DNA from 4 places in the Streptomyces sp. NPDC051738 genome. Region 3 is predicted to be linked to each of the others. Evidence: riboswitches for the same ligand, from Rfam matches in the RefSeq annotation. Region 3 holds a riboswitch; each other region holds the start of a gene.
What was found. A riboswitch is a leader RNA that binds a small molecule or an ion and turns the genes downstream of it on or off. The one in region 3 is predicted to bind cyclic di-AMP.
Positions count from the first base shown of each region.

Region 1 (4,804 bases), on a different contig from region 3:
GACCGGGCGAAGGCACCGAACGACCACCTGCCGGACTGAGTGATCCGGCTCTCATCAGCGGCGTCGGGGGAAACCCGTGTGCTTTCGGTCCTGCGGATGGGGTACTGTTAGGTCATCGCCGCGGGGTGGAGCAGCTCGGTAGCTCGCTGGGCTCATAACCCAGAGGTCGCAGGTTCAAATCCTGTCCCCGCTACTGAAGACTCAGGGCCGGAACTGATCAGTCAGTTCCGGCCCTGAGTGTTTCTCTCGTGACTGGTGTCCGTCCGCTCGTCCGGTCGGACCTCCCCGCTCGCTCCCCACCCCCACCTCGGCAACCCTGGTCACGTGGAGGAACGGCGGATCTCGTACGCACGCCGGTTCGTCCGGCTGCTCCCGGCCCTGTTGATCGGCGCCGGGAGCGTGTACGACTACGTCACGCCCACCGGCCTCACCGGCGCGCCCTTCTTCACCGCCGCGCCCCTGGTCGCCGCCCCGCTCTACTCGCAGCGCGGCACGATCCTCACGGGCATCACCGCCGTCCTCGTCCTGCTCGCGCTCCGTGTCGTGCACGGCGCCCTCCCCCGGGCGGAGCTGATCACCGAGCTGGTCACCGTGGTGGTCGTCTCCGTGCTCGCCGTTCTCATCAACCTCCTGGTCCGCCGCAGCGACGAGCGCCTCGCCTCCGCTCGCGAGATCGCCGAGGCGGCCCAGCGCGCCGTACTGCCCGAACCCGCCCAGCGGATCGGCGGCTTCCAGATCGCGGCGCGGTACGAGGCGGCGCAGGAGGGCGCCTCCATCGGCGGCGACCTGTACGCCGTGCAGGACAGCCCGCACGGCGTTCGGGTCATCGTGGGGGACGTGCGCGGCAAGGGCATGGGGGCGGTGGGCGCCGTCGCCGTCGTCATCGGGGCCTTTCGTGAGGCCGCCGAGCAGGAGGCCACGCTGGAGGCGGTCGCCCAGCGACTGGAGCGGGCGCTGGCCGCCCGCGAGCGCGCCCGGGGCGAGGGGATCGAGGCCGACGAGGGGTTCACCACCGTCGTGCTCGCCGAACTGCCGCACGGCGACAGCGCCGTCCGCCTCGTCAACCGCGGGCATCCGCCGCCCCTGCTGCTGTACGCCGACGGCGCGGTGCGCGCGCTGCATGCCGTCGAGCCCGCGCTGCCCCTCGGCATGGGCGAGCTCGGCGCGTGGCCCGACCGGGCCCAGGACGCCGGCTTCCCGAGCGAGGCCACGCTGCTGCTGTACACCGACGGGATGAGCGAGGCACGGGACGAGGGCGGACGGTACTACGACCCCGAGGTGGGGCTCGCGGGGCGGGCCAACGCGTGCCGCGAGCCGGCCGAGAGGATCGGCGTGCTCGCGGCGGACGTGCGCCGGCACTCCGGGGGAGGGATGGCGGACGACATGGCGCTCATCGCCGTACGGCGACGACCGTGACCCACTCCCCTTGATCCTTCTCACCAAGGGTGATCGGGCGACCGCCCTCCGCATAACAACTGACATACCGTCAATACCTGTGTGACTCCTGAGTCCTGGCCAACTCGCCCGATTTGGCCCGCTCGTGACCTGTAAGTCCGGGCGAAAATCGTTAATGATCAAGCGGAACAGCTTGGAATCCACACCCCGGGTCTATTAACGTTCGATAACGCAGCGCGGTTGTCCCAGCCGTCACAAGAGACGGCTCCGTGCGCACGCGCCGAGTCCCGCAAGGGAGCCGGGGAACCACCACCCTGGGGTGAATCGCACGGATTCCGCCGTGGAAGCACGGTTGGTATACGCGCGTAGGAGACCTTCCTGCTCCGAACCCGTCAGCTAACCCGGTAGGCGAGAAGGAAGGAAAGGAGCACGCCCACGTGGCGTCCAACAGGCCTGCTACGCAAGCCCCGTTCGTGCCGAGTCAGCGCAGTGACAACACCTTCGGCTACGACAGCTACCGCACCGACGAGGGCCCCTTCGAGGAGTGGAACCCCACCGCGGAGTCCATTCGTCCGATACGTGGCAGGCATCGCGTCGCCAAGCAGCGCGGCGGGGGACTCGCGCGCAGCTCCACGGTTCTCGGCGTCGGCGTCATAGCCGCGGTCGGCGCGGGCGGCATGGCCACCGCGCAGAGCGGCAAGCCGCCGGTCGCGATCACCATGCCCGACCTGCCCCTGATATCCGACGACTCCACCGCGGCCGCCGAGGACACCGGGACGGCCCTGAGCACCATGGGCACCGCGACCGAGCAGACCACGCAGGACACCGGCGACGCCGGTGAGGCGCTGCGGGCCCGGATCATCGCCCAGGTCGAGCAGCAGCAGGACCAGGTCGAGAGCAAGGCCGCCGCCGCAGCGGTCGCCGCCGCCGAGAAGGAGGCCGCCGCAGCGGCCGCCAAGGCGGAGCAGGAGGCCAAGGCCAAGGCCGCCGCCGCGAAGGCCGAGGCCGAGGAGGAGGCCCGCCAGAAGGCCGAGGCCGCGCGCCTCGCCGAGCTGGCCAAGCAGTTCACGCTGCCGACCTCCTCGTACACCATCACCTCGACCTTCGGTCAGGCCGGCGCCTACTGGTCCTCCGGCTACCACACGGGCCTCGACTTCGCCGCTCCGTCCGGCACGCTGATCAAGGCGGTGCACTCCGGCACCGTCACGTTCGCCGGCTGGGACGGGTCGTACGGCTACAAGACCGTGCTCACCCTCGACGACGGCACCGAGCTGTGGTTCGCCCACCAGTCCTCGATCAGCGTGAGCGTCGGCCAGAAGGTCAACACCGGCGACGTCATCGGCCGCGTGGGCGCCACCGGCAACGTCACCGGCGCCCACCTCCACCTTGAGGTGCACCCCGACGGCAGCACCAGCGGCATCGACCCGCTGGCGTGGCTGCGCGGCAAGGGGCTCACGCCCTGAGGGCAATCTCCTGATCGCACAAGGACGTTGACGGCCCGGCCTTCCTCACAGGAGGCCGGGTCGCACAGGTTTTCAGGGTTCGCAGGTGCCGGACCGGCTCGCGCACTGCCAGCCCGAGAAACCGCCCTTGGGGTTGTCGAGGTCGTCGTCGAGCCGGATGAAGCCCCAGACGACAGTGAGGGCGAACGCGACGGCGGCCAGGGCCAGCAGCCACAGGACGACTGTCCTCGCGGTCCGCCTCACGTGCGATACGGGTTGTACGCGGGATACGGCGCCGCCGGACCGTACGGGGCACCCTGCGCAGGTCCGTATGGGGCGCCCTGCGCCGGTCCGTACGGGGCGGCGTGCCCCTGCCCGTACACCTGCCACTGACCCGGCGCCCCGTACCCGTACCCGTACCCATGCCCGTATCGGTGCGCAGACCGAGGCTGCGCGGCGGCCGCGTGTTCCAGCGCCGGTCGCGCGAACCCCCGGCGTCCCCACAGCTCGTGCAACAGCTCCTGTTCCCGTACGACGAAGTCGGCGCCGGCCCGCCCGCGCCGCCCCCGGTGCCGCAGGAAGGCCAGCGACGTGGCGTACGCCTCGTACTGCGCCACCGCCCGGGCCGCCGTACGCCCGCCACGCTGCCGCGCGTACTGCCGGGCCACCCGCCGTGCCCGCATCGACCCGAGCGCGAACGGCTCGACCGGCGTGAGCCACCCGGCGACGACATACGCGGGCAGCTCCTCGCGCACGGTCCTCAGCTCGCGCTGCCGGGTCCAGATCACCAGCCAGGTCAGCAGTCCGAACGCGGGCACCATGAAGGCGGCGTACACGGCGAAGAACCCGAACTCGCCGAAGGCCGACGAGCCGTTCCACAGGGCGTGCATGCCCATGGCGAGCAGGAGACCGAGGAGCGGGAGGAGAACGCGGCGCACCGGCTGTCGCGGGCCCGACAGGGCGGCGATGCCGAAACCGATGCCGGTGAGGACGGTGAAGAGCGGGTGCGCGAAGGGCGACATGATGACGCGGACGAAGAAGGTCGCCGCGGTGACCGAGGCGATGCCGCTGTCGCCGGCGAGCTGGTCGGTGCCGAAGGCGGTGCCGAGGTAGAGGATGTTCTCGGTGAAGGCGAAACCGGTGGCGGTGACGCCGGCTATGACTACGCCGTCGACTATCCCGGTGAAGTCACGGCGGCGGAAGAGAAAGACGAGAAGCACGGCGGCCGCTTTGGCCGTCTCCTCCACGACGGGCGCTATGACGGTGGCGCCCAGGGTGTCCGCGTGGGACGGATCGGCGGTCGCCGTCGCTATCCATCGGGTCGCGAAGCTGTTGGCGATGATCGCTATCAGAGCCGCCGCGCAGGCGCCCCAGGCGAACGAGAACAGCAGATTGCGCCAGGGGCCCGGCTCGACCCGGTCCAGCCAGCGGAAGGAGGCGACGAGCAGCGGCACGGGCAGCACGGCGAGCCCGAGCCCGACCAGGAACCCCTCGGTGCCGGTCTGCTCACGCACCAGGGCGAGGATGACCAGCCCGGAGAGCGCGAGCAGGGTGCTGAGCGCGCCGTAACGCACCCACCGCTTCTGCCACCAGTGCGCGTGCCGCAGTGCGCCGCCGGTGGGACCGGTGGGGCCGGTGGGGTGCGTCGGGTACGGGGGACTGGTGGTCACGGCATTGACCCTAACGAGACGCGCTTGTTCGTGCTGCTCTGCCCGCTGCTTCTACCGCTGTACGCGGCTGAAGAGCACGTCGTTCACCACATGACCCTTGTCCAGTCCCTGCCCCTCGAAACGGGTCAGCGGCCGGAACTCAGGACGGGGCGCGAAACCGCCGTTGGCGCAGGTGTTCTCGAAGTCGGGGTGACCGGTGAGAACTTCGAGCATCTGTTCGGCGTACGGCTCCCAGTCGGTGGCGCAGTGCAGAAGGGCACCGGGCTTCAGCCGGGTCGCGGCGAGGCTGAGGAACTC
Region 1 is NZ_JBITCM010000026.1:109,758-114,561, forward strand. It holds gene ACIA8X_RS41030 (dihydrofolate reductase family protein) at 1-39, shown strand, start outside; tRNA gene ACIA8X_RS41035 (tRNA-Met) at 120-193, shown strand; gene ACIA8X_RS41040 (PP2C family protein-serine/threonine phosphatase) at 325-1,416, shown strand; cyclic di-AMP (ydaO/yuaA leader) riboswitch at 1,664-1,821, shown strand; gene ACIA8X_RS41045 (M23 family metallopeptidase) at 1,833-2,858, shown strand; gene ACIA8X_RS41050 (hypothetical protein) at 2,931-3,101, opposite strand; gene ACIA8X_RS41055 (PrsW family intramembrane metalloprotease) at 3,098-4,507, opposite strand; gene trmB (tRNA (guanosine(46)-N7)-methyltransferase TrmB) at 4,559-4,804, opposite strand, start outside.
Region 1: it holds a riboswitch for cyclic di-AMP, as region 3 does, so the genes downstream of both, ACIA8X_RS41045 (M23 family metallopeptidase) here and ACIA8X_RS37705 (LysM peptidoglycan-binding domain-containing M23 family metallopeptidase) in region 3, are expected to answer to the same signal.

Region 2 (4,804 bases), on a different contig from region 3:
GTCCACAGGACCCGCCTCCCCAGCGGCGTGGAGGCCTGGCTGGTCACCCGCTACGTCGACGCCAAGCAGGCCCTCGCCGACGGTCGTCTGTCCAAGAACCCGGCCCACCACGACGAGCCCGCGCACGCCAAGGGCAAGACCGGTATCCCCGGTGAGCGCAAGGCCGAGTTGATGACGCATCTGCTCAACATCGACCCGCCGGACCACACGCGGCTGCGCCGCCTCGTCTCCAAGGCCTTCACGCCCCGCAGGGTCGCCGAGTTCGCCCCGCGGGTGCGGGAGCTCACCGATCAGCTGATCGACGGGTTCGCCGCCGAGGGGAGCGCCGATCTCATCCACGAGTTCGCGTTCCCGCTCCCCATCTACGCCATCTGCGACCTGCTCGGCGTCCCCCGCGAGGACCAGGACGACTTCCGGGACTGGGCGGGCATGATGATCCGCCACCAGGGCGGCCCCAGAGGGGGTGTCGCGCGGTCGGTGAAGAAGATGCGCGGCTATCTCGCCGACCTCATCCACCGCAAGCGCGAGGCACTCCCCGACACCCCCACCCCCGGCGAGGACCTCATCTCCGGCCTCATCCGCGCCTCCGACCACGGTGAGCACCTCACCGAGAACGAGGCCGCCGCGATGGCCTTCATCCTGCTGTTCGCCGGCTTCGAGACGACGGTCAACCTCATCGGCAACGGCACCTACGCCCTGCTCACCCACCCCGAGCAGCGCGCCCGCCTCCAGACCTCCCTCGCCGCCCACGACACGGCCCTCCTCGAAACCGGTGTGGAGGAACTCCTCCGCTACGACGGCCCCGTGGAACTCGCCACCTGGCGCTTCGCCACCGAACCGCTCAGCATTGGTGGGCAGCTCATCGCCCCCGGCGACCCGGTCCTCGTCGTCCTGGCCGCCGCCGACCGGGACCCGGAGCGGTTCGCCGACCCTGACGTCCTCGACCTGGGCCGCCGCGACAACCAGCACCTCGGCTACGGCCACGGCATCCACTACTGCCTCGGCGCCCCGCTCGCCCGTCTGGAGGGCCAGACCGCCCTGGCCACCCTCCTCACCCGCCTCCCGGATCTGCAACTCGCCGTGGACCCGGCCGAGTTGCGCTGGCGCGGCGGTCTCATCATGCGCGGACTGCGTACGCTTCCGGTGGAGTTCACCCCTGTTAGGTGAGTTCGTCCACCACCGCAAACGTGACACGCACTCAAGTCTGTGATCTTCACGTGATCTACGCGGCATTAACTTGTGACAAGTGATCGTCTGCCTATACGTTCACGGATCAACGACGGCGCCCAGGTTTCGCGCGCCGCGGTCACCGTTGTCTCGCGAAAGGTCCCCGCATGCTCTCCGGGAACGGTCGCCACCGACGCCCCCGTCAGGCTCCGGCTCTTCTCGTCGCGGCCGGAGTGACCGGCTCCGCCGTCGTCATCCCGCTCCTCGCCGCCACGGGCGCGAGCGCCGCCGAGGGCAACGTCTGGGACAAGGTGGCCGAATGCGAGAGCGGCGGCTCCTGGAGCGCCGCCGACGACGGCGACGGGCGCTACGGCGGACTGCAGTTGACCCAGGAGGACTGGGACGAGTACGGCGGCCTCGACTACGCGTCGAGCCCCAACCTGGCGAGCCGCTCCCAGCAGATCGCCGTGGCCCAGAAGATCCTCGCGGACCAGGGTGTCGGCGCCTGGCGCACCTGCGGACTGCTCAGTGGGCTCACGAAGGAGTCCGGCTCGGCCGACGTCGACACCGGTGTCGACGAGGACTCGCCGTCCGCGGTATCGGGATCCTCCGGATTGCTTGATTCATCCGGTTCGTCCAATTCGTCGGGCTCGTCGCAGTCCAATGGGTCGTCCGGCGACTCCTCCAATGCTTCGAATTCCCCCGGCTCGTCGAGCGGCTCCGCCGATGATTCGTCCGAATCCTCCCGGGATTCTTCATCTTCGCCCTCTTCTTCCACTAAGGGCGACAGTTCCGCCGAGTCCGATACGTCATCCGACGCAGAGGCCTCGCAGTCGCCCGACGGCTCCCCTGCGGGCACACCCGAAAGCGACAATCAGGACAACTCGGAGTCGGCGGCGGGCTCCTGGGGCCTCGTCGACACCGGCGCTGTCGACACCGCCGACGCCGCGACCGGGTCGGGGCGCCATCGCGGTGCCACTGCCGACGAGAGCGAGGCCGCCGAGGGCACCGCCAAGTCGTCCGGCCGCCACGCCTCGTACACCGTCCGCGCAGGCGACACTCTCGCCTCCATCGCCGACTCCCTTGACCTCGACGGCGGGTGGCGTGCGCTGTATCAGGCGAACCAGCAGGACATCGGTGCTGACGCGAATCACATCTTCCCCGGTCAGACCCTGGAAGTACCTGCCGAATAGGGTGAAAAGCAGCGGGAGTTCGCGCCCCGCTTCGCACCTGAATGTCCGTTTTGATAGCAGTGAGAGATAGATCTCAGAAGCCCTGATCGTCTTTGTCATTCCGCGAATTGCGCGTCTACGGTCGTGATCGCTCGTCACCACGAGCCCCGGCTGCCGCAACGCCGAATCCTGCCAGCGGCCGTACGGGAACAGTCGTCGCGTCAAGCGCCGTAGGCAGGAGCGGGGGACCCAAGGTTTGTGCCGGGTCCGGCAGTTGAGGCCCTTCGGGGCCGCACGGCCGGAGTCGGCTTGGGGTGAAGTCGCGTGCCAGCACCAGCGGTACGCGGCCGGGCAACTCAACCGGCCCGAACCCGACAGCTCACCTCGCAGGCGTCGGTGAGGGGATCCTTCCATGCTGTTTTCCAGCAAGGGCAAGCACCGTCGTCCGTCCAAGGCCGCTCGTGCCATCGCCGTCGTCGGCGTCACCGGTGCCGCCGCCGTCGCCGCTCCGCTGATGGCGGCCGGCAGTGCCTCCGCCGCCACCGCCTCCGAGTGGGACGCCGTCGCCCAGTGCGAGGCCGGCGGCAACTGGTCGATCAACACCGGCAACGGCTACTACGGCGGTCTGCAGTTCTCCGCCTCCACCTGGGCCGCGTACGGCGGCACCGCGTACGCCTCCACCGCCGACCAGGCCACCAAGGCCCAGCAGATCGAGATAGCCGAGAAGGTCCTCGCGGGCCAGGGCAAGGGTGCCTGGCCGAACTGCGGCACCGGCCTGTCGAGCGCCGCGTACAACGGCTCGTCGAGCGGCTCCTCGCAGAGCAGCGAGACCACCACGCGCTCCACCGAGCAGCAGTCGGCCTCCCGCTCCGCCGAGCGTCCGGCCGCCGAGAAGAAGTCGACCAAGACCGTCACCACCCCGACCGGCGAGAAGGTCAAGAAGGGTGACGGCGAGTACAAGGTCGTCAAGGGTGACACCCTCAGCACGATCGCGGCTGAGCACGACGTCAAGGGCGGCTGGGAGAAGCTGTTCAAGCTGAACAAGGACATCGTCGAGGACGCCGACCTGATCTACCCGGGCCAGCAGCTGCACCTGAAGTAACAGCGGGTCGGTAGCTGAACCACAGGGCCCTCACATCCGTGGACCTCATAGTGAAGACCTCGTGAGGGTCACCCCCGTCCCCCACGGGTTCCCCGCTCCGGTGCGTGTTCCCCCGTACGCACCGGGGCGGGGTTTTTTGTGCGCCCGGGTCGAGTGCCCCGACTCGGCACCCCGGACTCGGCGCCCCGGACTCGGCACCCCGGGTTTTTGTTCCGTTCGGAAACAATTTGCCATCGGTTCTGTTCACGGAGCGGTCGACCGCTGGCCGATCGCCCGGAGCCGGTTAGGCTCATCTCGCAGCACCCTCCGGGGTCTGCGTACCCACGTCACATCCCAAGAAGGAGATGCTCGTGCCGTCCATCGACGTCGTCGTAGCCCGGGAAATCCTGGACTCCCGAGGCAACCCCACGGTCGAGGTCGAGGTCGGCCTCGACGACGGCAGCACGGGTCGTGCCGCCGTTCCGTCCGGCGCCTCGACGGGCGCCTTCGAGGCCATCGAGCTCCGCGACGGTGACCCCAACCGCTACCTGGGCAAGGGTGTCGAGAAGGCCGTCCTCGCCGTCATCGAGCAGATCGGCCCGGAGCTCGTCGGCTACGACGCCACCGAGCAGCGCCTGATCGACCAGGCGATGTTCGACCTGGACGCCACCGACAACAAGGGCTCGCTCGGCGCCAACGCCATCCTCGGCGTCTCCCTGGCCGTCGCCCACGCCGCCTCCGAGGCGTCCGACCTCCCCCTCTTCCGCTACCTGGGCGGCCCGAACGCGCACCTGCTGCCGGTGCCGATGATGAACATCCTGAACGGCGGCTCGCACGCCGACTCCAACGTGGACATCCAGGAGTTCATGATCGCCCCGATCGGCGCGGAGTCCTTCTCCGAGGCGCTGCGCTGGGGCGCCGAGGTCTACCACACCCTCAAGAAGGTGCTGAAGACCAAGGGCCTGTCCACCGGCCTCGGCGACGAGGGCGGCTTCGCCCCGAACCTGGAGTCCAACCGCGCCGCGCTCGACCTCATCATCGAGGCCATCAAGCAGGCCGGTTACGTCCCCGGCGAGCAGATCGCGCTCGCGCTCGACGTCGCCGCGTCCGAGTTCTACAAGGACGGCTCGTACGAGTTCGAGGGCAAGTCCCGCTCGGCCGCCGAGATGACCGAGTACTACGAGGAGCTCGTGGCGGCCTACCCGCTCGTCTCCATCGAGGACCCGCTGTTCGAGGACGACTGGGCCGGCTGGAAGGTCATCACCGACAAGCTGGGCGACAAGGTCCAGATCGTCGGCGACGACCTGTTCGTCACCAACCCGGAGCGCCTGGCCCGCGGCATCGAGGAGGGCTCCGCCAACGCCCTGCTCGTCAAGGTCAACCA
Region 2 is NZ_JBITCM010000013.1:107,325-112,128, reverse strand. It holds gene ACIA8X_RS28635 (cytochrome P450) at 1-1,167, shown strand, start outside; gene ACIA8X_RS28630 (transglycosylase family protein) at 1,335-2,360, shown strand; cyclic di-AMP (ydaO/yuaA leader) riboswitch at 2,556-2,747, shown strand; gene ACIA8X_RS28625 (transglycosylase family protein) at 2,752-3,441, shown strand; gene eno (phosphopyruvate hydratase) at 3,786-4,804, shown strand, end outside.
Region 2: it holds a riboswitch for cyclic di-AMP, as region 3 does, so the genes downstream of both, ACIA8X_RS28625 (transglycosylase family protein) here and ACIA8X_RS37705 (LysM peptidoglycan-binding domain-containing M23 family metallopeptidase) in region 3, are expected to answer to the same signal.

Region 3 (4,804 bases):
TGCGGATCTGGTAGAAACTGGTGGCGCCGCTGTCGGACGGGACGACGTACTTCCAACGGCGGGTCAGGTCCGTGCCGTTGAAGTCCCAGGTCTGGAAGAGGATCCGGAAGACACCGCGCTTGGCACCGACCCGCGTGACCAACTTGGTGACCAGGCTCGGGTGTTGGCCGTCGAGGTAGGCGATGCCGAAGTGGCCGCCGGAGGGGCCGTCCGAGACTAAGTCGTCGGGGACGGGCTGCCGGGTGCGCTCGGTGCCGGTCGTGCCGTCGATCACCGAGACGAACTGGTTCGCGGGTGAGGAGGCGGTGACCCTGGCCCCGTCCGCGAAGGTCGTCCCGTCGGCCGTGTGCACCAGCACCTCGGCCTTCCCGTCGCTGTCGAGGTCGTACACGGTGACGTTGTCGTCGTTGCGGTATCCGCCGATCGCCGTCGAACCGCTGATCGCGGCGGGCGCGGGGTCGTTGGCGCCGTTCCCGCCCACCTGTGTGTACGAGCCGGGACCGAGGTCCACGCGCCACAGCCGCTCACCGGTGAGGGTGTACGCCTCCAGCAGGTCGGGCTTGTCGCGGGTCTGGGAGAGGCGGCTCACGACGAGTTCGTAGCGTCCGTCGCCGTCGAGGTCGCCGGGCCAGGCGTGCTGCACTACGTAGCCGTCGGCGGTGGCGAGCGGGATCTCGGCGTAGCCCCGCGAGAAGTCGAGGGCGGCCGAACTGACCTTCCTCTCGTGCCCGTTGATCACGGCTCGCACGGTGTACGTGCCCACGCCGCGGGTGTTGTCCTTGTACGTCGTGGAGTTGATGACCGGCGCTCGGTTCAGTCGGCGCCCGTTCTTGTACACGTGGAAGGCGACGGCGTTGCCGTACCGCGCGTACTCGGTGCCGAGCAGGCGCCAGCTGAGGAAGGTGCCCTCACCGGAAGGTACGGCGACCAGCCCCCGGTCGAGGTTCTCCACGGTCCGGAGCGGCTCGGCGGCGTGACCGGCGGGCGCGGAGAACAGCCCGGCGAGCAGGGCCGCCGCGGCGACGGCGCCGATTCTTCGGCGTCGATTGGCGTGCACTGGAGCTCCTTTGCGAGAGGGGCGATCAGCCTGTCGGCGAGTTCCTCGACCACGGCGGCGGTGTCGTCGGCGTGCGCGCCGTTGCGGCAGAAAGCGCTTGCAGCACTACGGACACCACTCTGTCCTCGCTCTCCCCTCACTGTCGACGCCCTGGACGCGCCTGCCACAAGATCGCAATGCCGCGATCATGAACAGGCGCACCCGGACGCCGCGCCCATCGCCGACACCGCGCGCCAACACCGAAGGCCGGACCCGGGGATCGGGGTCCGGCCTTCGGTTGCGTGTCAGGCGAGGCAGTCGGCGGCGGGGTCAGCCGATGGCGACGCCCTTGGAGCGGAGGTAGGCGACCGGGTCCACGTCCGAGCCGTAGTCCGGCGTGGTGCGGATCTCGAAGTGCAGGTGCGGGCCGGTCACATTGCCGGTCGCACCGGAGAGGCCGACCTGCTGCCCCGCGGTCACGGTCTGACCGGCCGAGACGGAGAGCGAGGAAAGGTGGGCGTACTGGGCGTAGTAGCCGTCGGCGAGCTGGATGACGACCTGGTTGCCGTACGCGCCGCCCCAACCGGCGGAGACGACGGTGCCCGCGCCGACCGCCTTCAGCGGGGTGCCGGTCACCGCGGAGAAGTCGACGCCGGTGTGGTAGCCGCTGGACCACATGCTGCCCGCCACCTTGTACGCGGTGCCGACGGCGGCCGTGGAGAGGGGGGCGCTGAAGCCGCTGGCGGTGCCGACGGTGTCGGCGCTCTGGTCGGCCTTGGTCGTCGTCGAGGCGGAGGACTTCGAGGCGGACGCATCCGTGGACGACTTCGAGGGCGAAGACGAGGAGGACGAAGGCGAGGAAGCGGACGGCGACTTGGGGGCGCTCGTCGCGGCCTTCTTGCCGCCGATGCTGAGCTTCAGACCGGGGTGGATCAGCGACGGGTCCTCGCCGACGGCCTCACGGTTGTCGGCGTAGAGCTTCTTCCAGCCACCGCTGACGTTCTGCTCGTTCGCGATCTTCGAAAGGTAGTCGCCGACCTTCACGGAATACGTCCGCGTACCCGTCTTCCGGTCCGCGCCCTTCTTCTCGGCGGCCTTCTTCTCGGCCACCTCCTTGCCGGTGGTCGGCAGAGTCTGAACGGCCTTTTCCGAAACGGACTGCAAAGGAGCGGCGTGGGCACCGGTGGCCCCGATGAGCGGGAGAGCGAGAGCGGCTCCGCCGGTTCCGGCGACGGCGATGGAGCGGGTGAAGCGCAGGGACTTCGGGCGGCGGTGCTTACCCTTCGCGGGCATGGCGAATTCCTCTCCGGCGCCTGCGAGGTGAGCTGTCGGGTGCGGGCTGGAGATGCCCGGTCGCGTGGGGACGCGACTTGACCCCAAGCCGTTCCGGAGACCGGAACAGGCGGTTGTACCTGTGGGTCCCCCGCTCCTGCCGTACACGGGTGAGTTTTCGCGGGATCCGGTCGGCGGCAGGATTAGGCGTCCGTCCGGATTGGTGGCGAACGTAAGCGAGGAAGACGCATGGGAACAAGTGAGAGGTTCCGCCCGAATGCGTTCCTGTTGATCCCTTGTGGGAATTACCGGTGACCCTGCGTGAATTATGGGTACGTCGCCCGACTCAAAACCCCTTGAAAAGCATGTGGATTACGTGAACATGACGGGCGACGCACGGTCACGAATATGACGCTCCTCACGTGACTCCGCTCCAGCTTCCTTTACTCCAGAGCGAGTTGGAATGAATGTGCCAATTCGGACAGAAACCCTAGATGCGACGCAGGCGGATAACCGTCGCATCGAGGTCGCCGCGCACATCGGCGTGAAGCCCGTGATGCAGCAATACGGCACCTCGGTGAACTTTGCCCGTTTCACGGCATTCGTACGATGCCGTCGGGTCGAGCCCACGCAGCCGCAGCGCCGGCACGGCCTCGCCGTAGCTCTGCGCCTGGAGCCAGGCGAGCACGACCGTCTCGTCGCCGAGCACGTACTGCACCGCGCTCAGCCCGCCCCGCGGGGGCCTCAGCCGATAGAGGTCCCCACGCTGCACCAGATGCCGGATCTCCTTGTAGAGCTCCACCCATTCCCGCGCCTCGGCGAGCTCGTCCTCGGTCCACTGTGTGAGGTCACCGCCGACGCCGAGCACCCCGGCCATGGCGCTCACGAACCGGAACCGGAGGGAGCTGACCCGGCCGTTGAGCTGGTTGTTCGGGCTGTCGGTGACCCACGCCGCCATGACCCTCGCCGGATGGATCTGGCTGAAGCCGTGCTGGATGGCGAGCCGGTCGAGCGGGTCGGTGTTGTCGGAAGTCCACACCTGGTCCGTGCGGCTCAGCACGCCCAGGTCGATCCGGCCGCCACCACCCGAGCAGGACTCGAAGGCCACGCCCGGGTGGGCGGCCCGCAGCCGGTCCAACAGGGCGTAGAAGGCGCGCACATGGTCGACCCAGAGCCGCTGCGGATACGGCTCACCGGGCCAGCCCGCGTCGCTGAAACAACGGTTGAAATCCCACTTCACGTAGTCGATCGGGGCGCTGGACAGGAGCCCGTCCAGCCGCTGCCAGAGATAGTCCTGGACGTCGTCGCGGGCGAGGTTCAGTACGAGTTGATTGCGGAATTCCGTACGCCTTCGTCCCGCTTGGTACTGCACCCAGTCCGGGTGGGCCCGGTACAGCTCGCTGTCCGGATTGACCATTTCCGGCTCGACCCAGATACCGAACTGCATGCCGAGAGCGTGCACGTAGTCGGCGAGGGGCTTGAGGCCGGACGGGAAGCGGTCCGGGTTGGGCGTCCAGTCGCCGAGCCCGGCGCGGTCACTGGTGCGCGCTCCGAACCAGCCGTCGTCGACGACGAACAGCTCGACGCCGATCGCCGCGGCCCGCCGGGCGAGGGTGCCCTGCTGCTCCTCGGAGATGTCGAACTCCGTCGCCTCCCAGGAGTTGAAGAGCACGGGCCGGTCCTGATCGGCGTCCGGGATCACATAGGCGCGCTGGTAGGCGTGCCAGGCTCGGCTCGCGCCCCCGAAACCGCCGTCGCTCCACAGCCCGGCGAAGACCGGCGTCACGAACGACTCCCCCGCCGCAAGCCGCAACAGCCCCGAGTCGTCGTACCCGACCCCGCCGGTGATCTGCACGCGCGCGTCCGGCAGCTGGGCCACCGCGATCCGCCACGACCCCGACCAGGCGAGGGCGCAGCCGTACACCTCACCGCGCTCCTCGGTGGCGTCGGTGTCGAGCGCGACCCACGGCAGGAGCGGGTGCCCGGTGTGGCCGCGGCGGCTACCGATGATCTTCTCACCGTAGGTGAGGGGCGACTGCGTCAGGCGGGACTCCGCGGCCCAGCGTCCGTGCAGCTGGGACAGCCGCCAGTCCTCGCGGTCGGGCAGGGTCCAGGTGGCGGAGTCGGCGCGCAGCAGCTCCAGGTCGGGCCCCTGGTTGTCCAGGGTCACCCAGCGCTCCACGACGTCGTCGCGCATCAGGTAGTGCAGCGTGATGGCCAGCGCGCCGTCCCGGAACCGGAGCTTCAACTCCTCGCCCGCAGCACCCTCCGCACCCTCGGTGCCCCCGGTCTCGTACGCCTCGAAGGTCCACTCGGTGCCGCGCCCCTCGTCGGTGCGCAGGGACAGGGCCGGCCGGACGAAGCGGGGGCCGCCCTCGACCGGGTACTCCTCGTGTCCGTCGAGCTGCGACTCGAAGCCCCGGTACGCCGGGAGGGGGCGTGCGGCCAGCTCCTCGGCGTCGGCGAGCGCGATCCGCGGGCCCCAGTGGAGGTGCA
Region 3 is NZ_JBITCM010000022.1:30,971-35,774, reverse strand. It holds gene ACIA8X_RS37710 (hypothetical protein) at 1-1,057, opposite strand, end outside; gene ACIA8X_RS37705 (LysM peptidoglycan-binding domain-containing M23 family metallopeptidase) at 1,367-2,329, opposite strand; cyclic di-AMP (ydaO/yuaA leader) riboswitch at 2,334-2,491, opposite strand; gene ACIA8X_RS37700 (alpha-galactosidase) at 2,799-4,804, opposite strand, start outside.

Region 4 (4,804 bases), on a different contig from region 3:
GGGCGCGGGCGGCTCACCGAACGGCACGACCAGCTTCGAGCGCACCAACTACTTCGAGACCATGCCCGCCCACCAGCTGGAGCTCGCGCTCTGGCTGGAGGCCGACCGCATGGGCAGCCTCCTGGTGGCGCTCGACGAGGAGGGCCTGGAGAACCAGCGGGACGTCGTCAAGAACGAGCGCCGCCAGCGCTACGACAACGTCCCGTACGGCACCGCCTTCGAGAAGCTGACCGCGCTGTCGTACCCCGACGGACACCCGTACCACCACACGCCGATCGGCTCGATGGCTGACCTGGACGCGGCCAGCCTGGAGGACGCCCGCGCGTTCTTCCGCACCTACTACGCGCCCAACAACGCCGTCCTGTCGATCGTCGGCGACATCGACCCGGAGCAGACGCTCGCCTGGGTCGAGAAGTACTTCGGCACCATCCCGGCCCACGACGGCAAGCCCGAGCCGCGCGACGGCTCGCTGCCCGAGACCATCGGCGAGCAGCTGCGCGAGGTCGTCGAGGAGAACGTCCCCGCGCGCGCGATGATGGCCGCCTACCGGCTCCCGGAGGACGGCACGCGCGACGCCGACGCGGCCGACCTCGCGCTGACGGTCCTCGGCGGCGGCGAGTCCTCGCGCCTCTACAACCGGCTCGTACGCCGCGACCGTACGGCCGTGGCGGCCGGGTTCGGTCTGCTGCGCCTGGCCGGTGCGCCCTCCCTGGGCTGGCTGGACGTGAAGACCTCCGGCGACGTCGAGGTCCCCGTGATCGAGGCGGCCGTCGACGAGGAGCTCGCCCGCTTCGCGGCGGAGGGCCCCACCGCCGAGGAGATGGAGCGCGCGCAGGCCCAGCTGGAGCGCGAGTGGCTGGACCGGCTCGGCACCGTCGCGGGCCGCGCCGACGAACTGTGCCGGTACGCCGTCCTGTTCGGCGACCCGCAGCTTGCGTTCACCGCCGTACAGCGTGTCCTCGACGTCACCGCCGAGGAGGTCAAGGCGGTCGCCAAGGCCCGTCTGCGCCCCGACAACCGCGCGGTGCTCGTGTACGAGCCGACCCAGGCCGAGGACGCCGAGACCACCGACGAGAACGAGGAGTCGGCGCAGTGACCGAGCTCGCCAGCATGGAGTTCCACCCGCAGCCCCAGGCCGGCGAGGCCCGGCCCTGGGCGTTCCCGGCACCCGAGCGCGGCAAGCTGGACAACGGCCTGACGGTCCTGCGCTGCCACCGCCCCGGCCAGCAGGTCGTAGCCGTCGAGGTGCTCCTGGACACGCCCCTGGACGCCGAGCCGAAGGGCCTCGACGGCATCGCCACGATCATGGCGCGTGCCCTCTCCGAGGGCACCGACAAGCACACGGCGGAGGAGTTCGCCGCCGAGCTGGAGCGCTGCGGCGCCACCCTCGACGCGTTCGCCGACCACCCCGGTGTCCGGGTCAGCCTCGAAGTGCCCGTCTCCCGCCTGCCCAAGGCGCTCGGCCTGCTCGCCGATGCCCTCAGGGCACCCGCGTTCGACGATGCCGAGGTCGAGCGCCTGGTGCGCAACCGGCTCGACGAGATCCCGCACGAGATGGCCAACCCCTCGCGCCGCGCCGCCAAGGAGCTCTCCAAGGAGCTGTTCCCGGCGACCTCGCGCATGTCCCGCCCGCGCCAGGGCACCGAGGACACGGTCGCGGGCATCGACTCCGCGGGCGTACGCGCCTTCTACGAGCGGCACGTCCGCCCCGCCACCTCCACCGTGGTGGTCGTCGGCGACCTCACCGGAGTCGACCTCGACGCCCTGCTCGGCGACACCCTCGGCGCCTGGACCGGCTCCCCGGCCGAGCCGCGGCCCGTCCCGCCGGTGACGGCGGACGACACCGGCCGCGTCGTCATCGTGGACCGCCCCGGTTCCGTCCAGACGCAGCTGCTGATCGGCCGGATCGGCCCCGACCGGCACGACCGCGTGTGGCCCGCGCAGGTGCTCGGCACGTACTGCCTCGGCGGCACCCTCACCTCACGCCTGGACAAGGTCCTGCGCGAGGAGAAGGGCTACACCTACGGTGTGCGCGCGTTCGGGCAGGTCATGCGCTCGGCCCCGGACGGCACGGGCGCGGCGATGCTGGCCATCAGCGGCTCCGTCGACACCCCGAACACCGGTCCCGCGCTGCAGGACCTCTGGACGGTGCTGCGGGGCGTCGCAGACGGTGGCCTCACCGACGCCGAGCGGGACTTCGCCGTGCAGAACCTCGTCGGGGTGGCGCCGCTGAAGTACGAGACCGCCGCCTCCGTGGCGAACACGCTGGCCGACCAGGTCGAGCAGCACCTGCCCGACGACTACCAGGCGACGCTGTACCAGCAGCTCGCCGCGACCGGCACCGTCGAGGCCACCGCCGCGGCGGTGAGCGCCTTCCCGGCGGACCGTCTGGTGACGATCCTCGTCGGCGACGCGGCCGAGATCCGGGAGCCCGTCGAGGCCCTCGGCATCGGTGAAGTCACCGTCGTGTCGGCCGAGTAGAGGACCGACACAGCGCCGGCCGACGGCGCGCGCGTAGGGGCCCTGGTGACCGGAGAGTCACCAGGGCTCCCTTATGCCCGAATTGAGGGAGAGGTTGCCTGTCTGGCCTGTGGGATGCGCTACAAAAGCCGCGATCCGTTTGGGGATTGAAAGACGTCCCGCTTAGCGTCTTCCGGGCTGTCCGTCAGGCAGTGCGCCGCGCCCGCGGCACCGGACAGTCATCGCCGAGTCCCCCTACGGCGCGAGCCAGGGGAGCCGGGGACCCACCCGTAGTCCCTGGGGTGAATCGGACGCCCGCGCGTGAGCGAGGGGGCCCGTAGGAGACCTTCCTGCTCCGAACCCGTCAGCTAACCCGGTAGGCGAGAAGGAAGGAAAGGACCAGCCACTTCATGGCGTTCAGCTGCGCCACCGGGACGAGCCGTCCCACCGGGAAGCACCGTCGTCCCAGCCGGATCGAGCGCTCCACCGCCCGTGCGGCGGGAGTCGCCGCTCTCACCGCCACCGGCGTCATAGGCACCCTGGCCGCCCCCGCGCTCGCCGCGGAGCCCGCCGCCGAGCAGACCGGCCTCATCCCCGTCATCAGCGTCGACAACTCGATCGCCGACCAGATCGACGCCCAGGCCGCCGCGCAGGAGCAGGCCGCCCAGGAGGCCGCGGCCCTGAAGAAGGCCGCCCAGGAGGCCGCGCGCAAGAAGGCGGCCGAGAAGGCCGAGAAGGAGCGCGAGGCCAAGGAGCGCGCCGCCCGCGAGGCCGAGCGCAAGCGCCTGCTGTCCTACGTCGCCCCGATCTCGGGCTCGTACGTCTCCACCGGCTACAAGGCCGGCGGTGCCGTCTGGTCCTCCGGCAGCCACACGGGCGTCGACTTCCACGCCGCCAGCGGCACGTCCGTCCACGCGGTCGGCTCCGGCACCGTCGTGGAGGCCGGCTGGGGAGGGTCGTACGGCAACCAGGTCGTGATCAAGATGAACGACGGCACGTACACCCAGTACGGCCACATGTCGTCCCTCGGCGTCTCGGTGGGCCAGACCGTCACCCCGGGCCAGCAGATCGGCCTGTCCGGCGCCACCGGCAACGTCACCGGACCTCATCTGCACTTCGAGGCCCGCACGACGGCGGAGTACGGCTCCGACATCGACCCCGTCTCCTACCTCCGCTCGCACGGCGTGAACCTCTGACGCCTCCCCGACGCGCACTCCGTTCCCCGAAGCCCCGGCTCCCCGAGCCGGGGCTTTCGGCGTTTCGCAACCCCTGCTGTCCAAAAAATATCCATGGATTCCGGCCCGCCGTCGGAAATTCCGGCCGGTTGCAATAGAGTCACTGAACACACGTCATTCGTCGACGTTTCACGGGGATTAAGGCGGAGGTCGGTCATGCGTATTCCGGCGCATTCGGTGTGCACGGCGATCCGGGACGACATCGTCGCCGGTGTCTACGAGCGTGGCGGCCGGCTCACCGAGGAACTCCTCGCGCGCCGCTACGGCGTCTCCCGCGTCCCCGTGCGGGAGGCCCTGCGCACCCTGGAGGCGGAGGGCTTCGTGGTGACCCGGAGGCACGCGGGCGCGTGCGTCGCCGAACCGACCGAGCGGGAGGCCGCCGACCTGCTGGAGATGCGCACCCTCCTGGAGCCGCTCGGCGCCGCCCGGGCCGCCCAGCGGCGCACCGAGGCCCATCTGAAGGTGCTGCGCGGCCTGGTCAGGCTGGGCCAGGAGCGGGCCAGGCGGGGAAACAGCGAGGATCTGCGCTCCCTGGGCGGCTGGTTCCACGAGACGCTGGCCCAGGCCTCCGGCAGCCCCGCGCTGACCTCGACGCTGACCCAGCTGCGCCACAAGATCGCCTGGATGTACGCCGTGGAGTCGTCGGCCAACCCCGCGGAGTCCTGGACCGAGCACGGCGCGATCGTGGACGCGGTGGCGCGCGGCGACAGTGAACGCGCCCGCGCGATCACGGCGCTGCACACCGAGCGCGCGACCTCCGCACACCGGCTGCGGTTCGGCTCCGGCGGTGATCGCGCGGAGCGCGTGAGGAATTCGCAACATCCCGTAAACATGCCGAGCCTGCGGCATTAACAACGGCGCCGTATACAAAGAGGAGATATTCGGAGGCGGGGAATTTCCGCTGCCCTTTTTCAGATGCGCTGCCACCGTTCCGTGAATTCCGTGGGCGCCTGTCCGGAAACAGCGAAGCCGCGTCTGCCGGAAAGGCGGACGCGGCTTCACCGTTTGCTACGGAGACCCGCTCAGGTCATTCAGACCGTCTCGGGCAGCTCCTCGAGGCCCTCGGCGACCAGCTTCGCGAGGCGGTCGAGGGCGGCGTCCGCGCCCTC
Region 4 is NZ_JBITCM010000017.1:161,037-165,840, reverse strand. It holds gene ACIA8X_RS34005 (M16 family metallopeptidase) at 1-1,096, shown strand, start outside; gene ACIA8X_RS34000 (M16 family metallopeptidase) at 1,093-2,481, shown strand; cyclic di-AMP (ydaO/yuaA leader) riboswitch at 2,694-2,857, shown strand; gene ACIA8X_RS33995 (M23 family metallopeptidase) at 2,871-3,656, shown strand; gene ACIA8X_RS33990 (GntR family transcriptional regulator) at 3,852-4,547, shown strand; gene ACIA8X_RS33985 (HPr family phosphocarrier protein) at 4,727-4,804, opposite strand, start outside.
Region 4: it holds a riboswitch for cyclic di-AMP, as region 3 does, so the genes downstream of both, ACIA8X_RS33995 (M23 family metallopeptidase) here and ACIA8X_RS37705 (LysM peptidoglycan-binding domain-containing M23 family metallopeptidase) in region 3, are expected to answer to the same signal.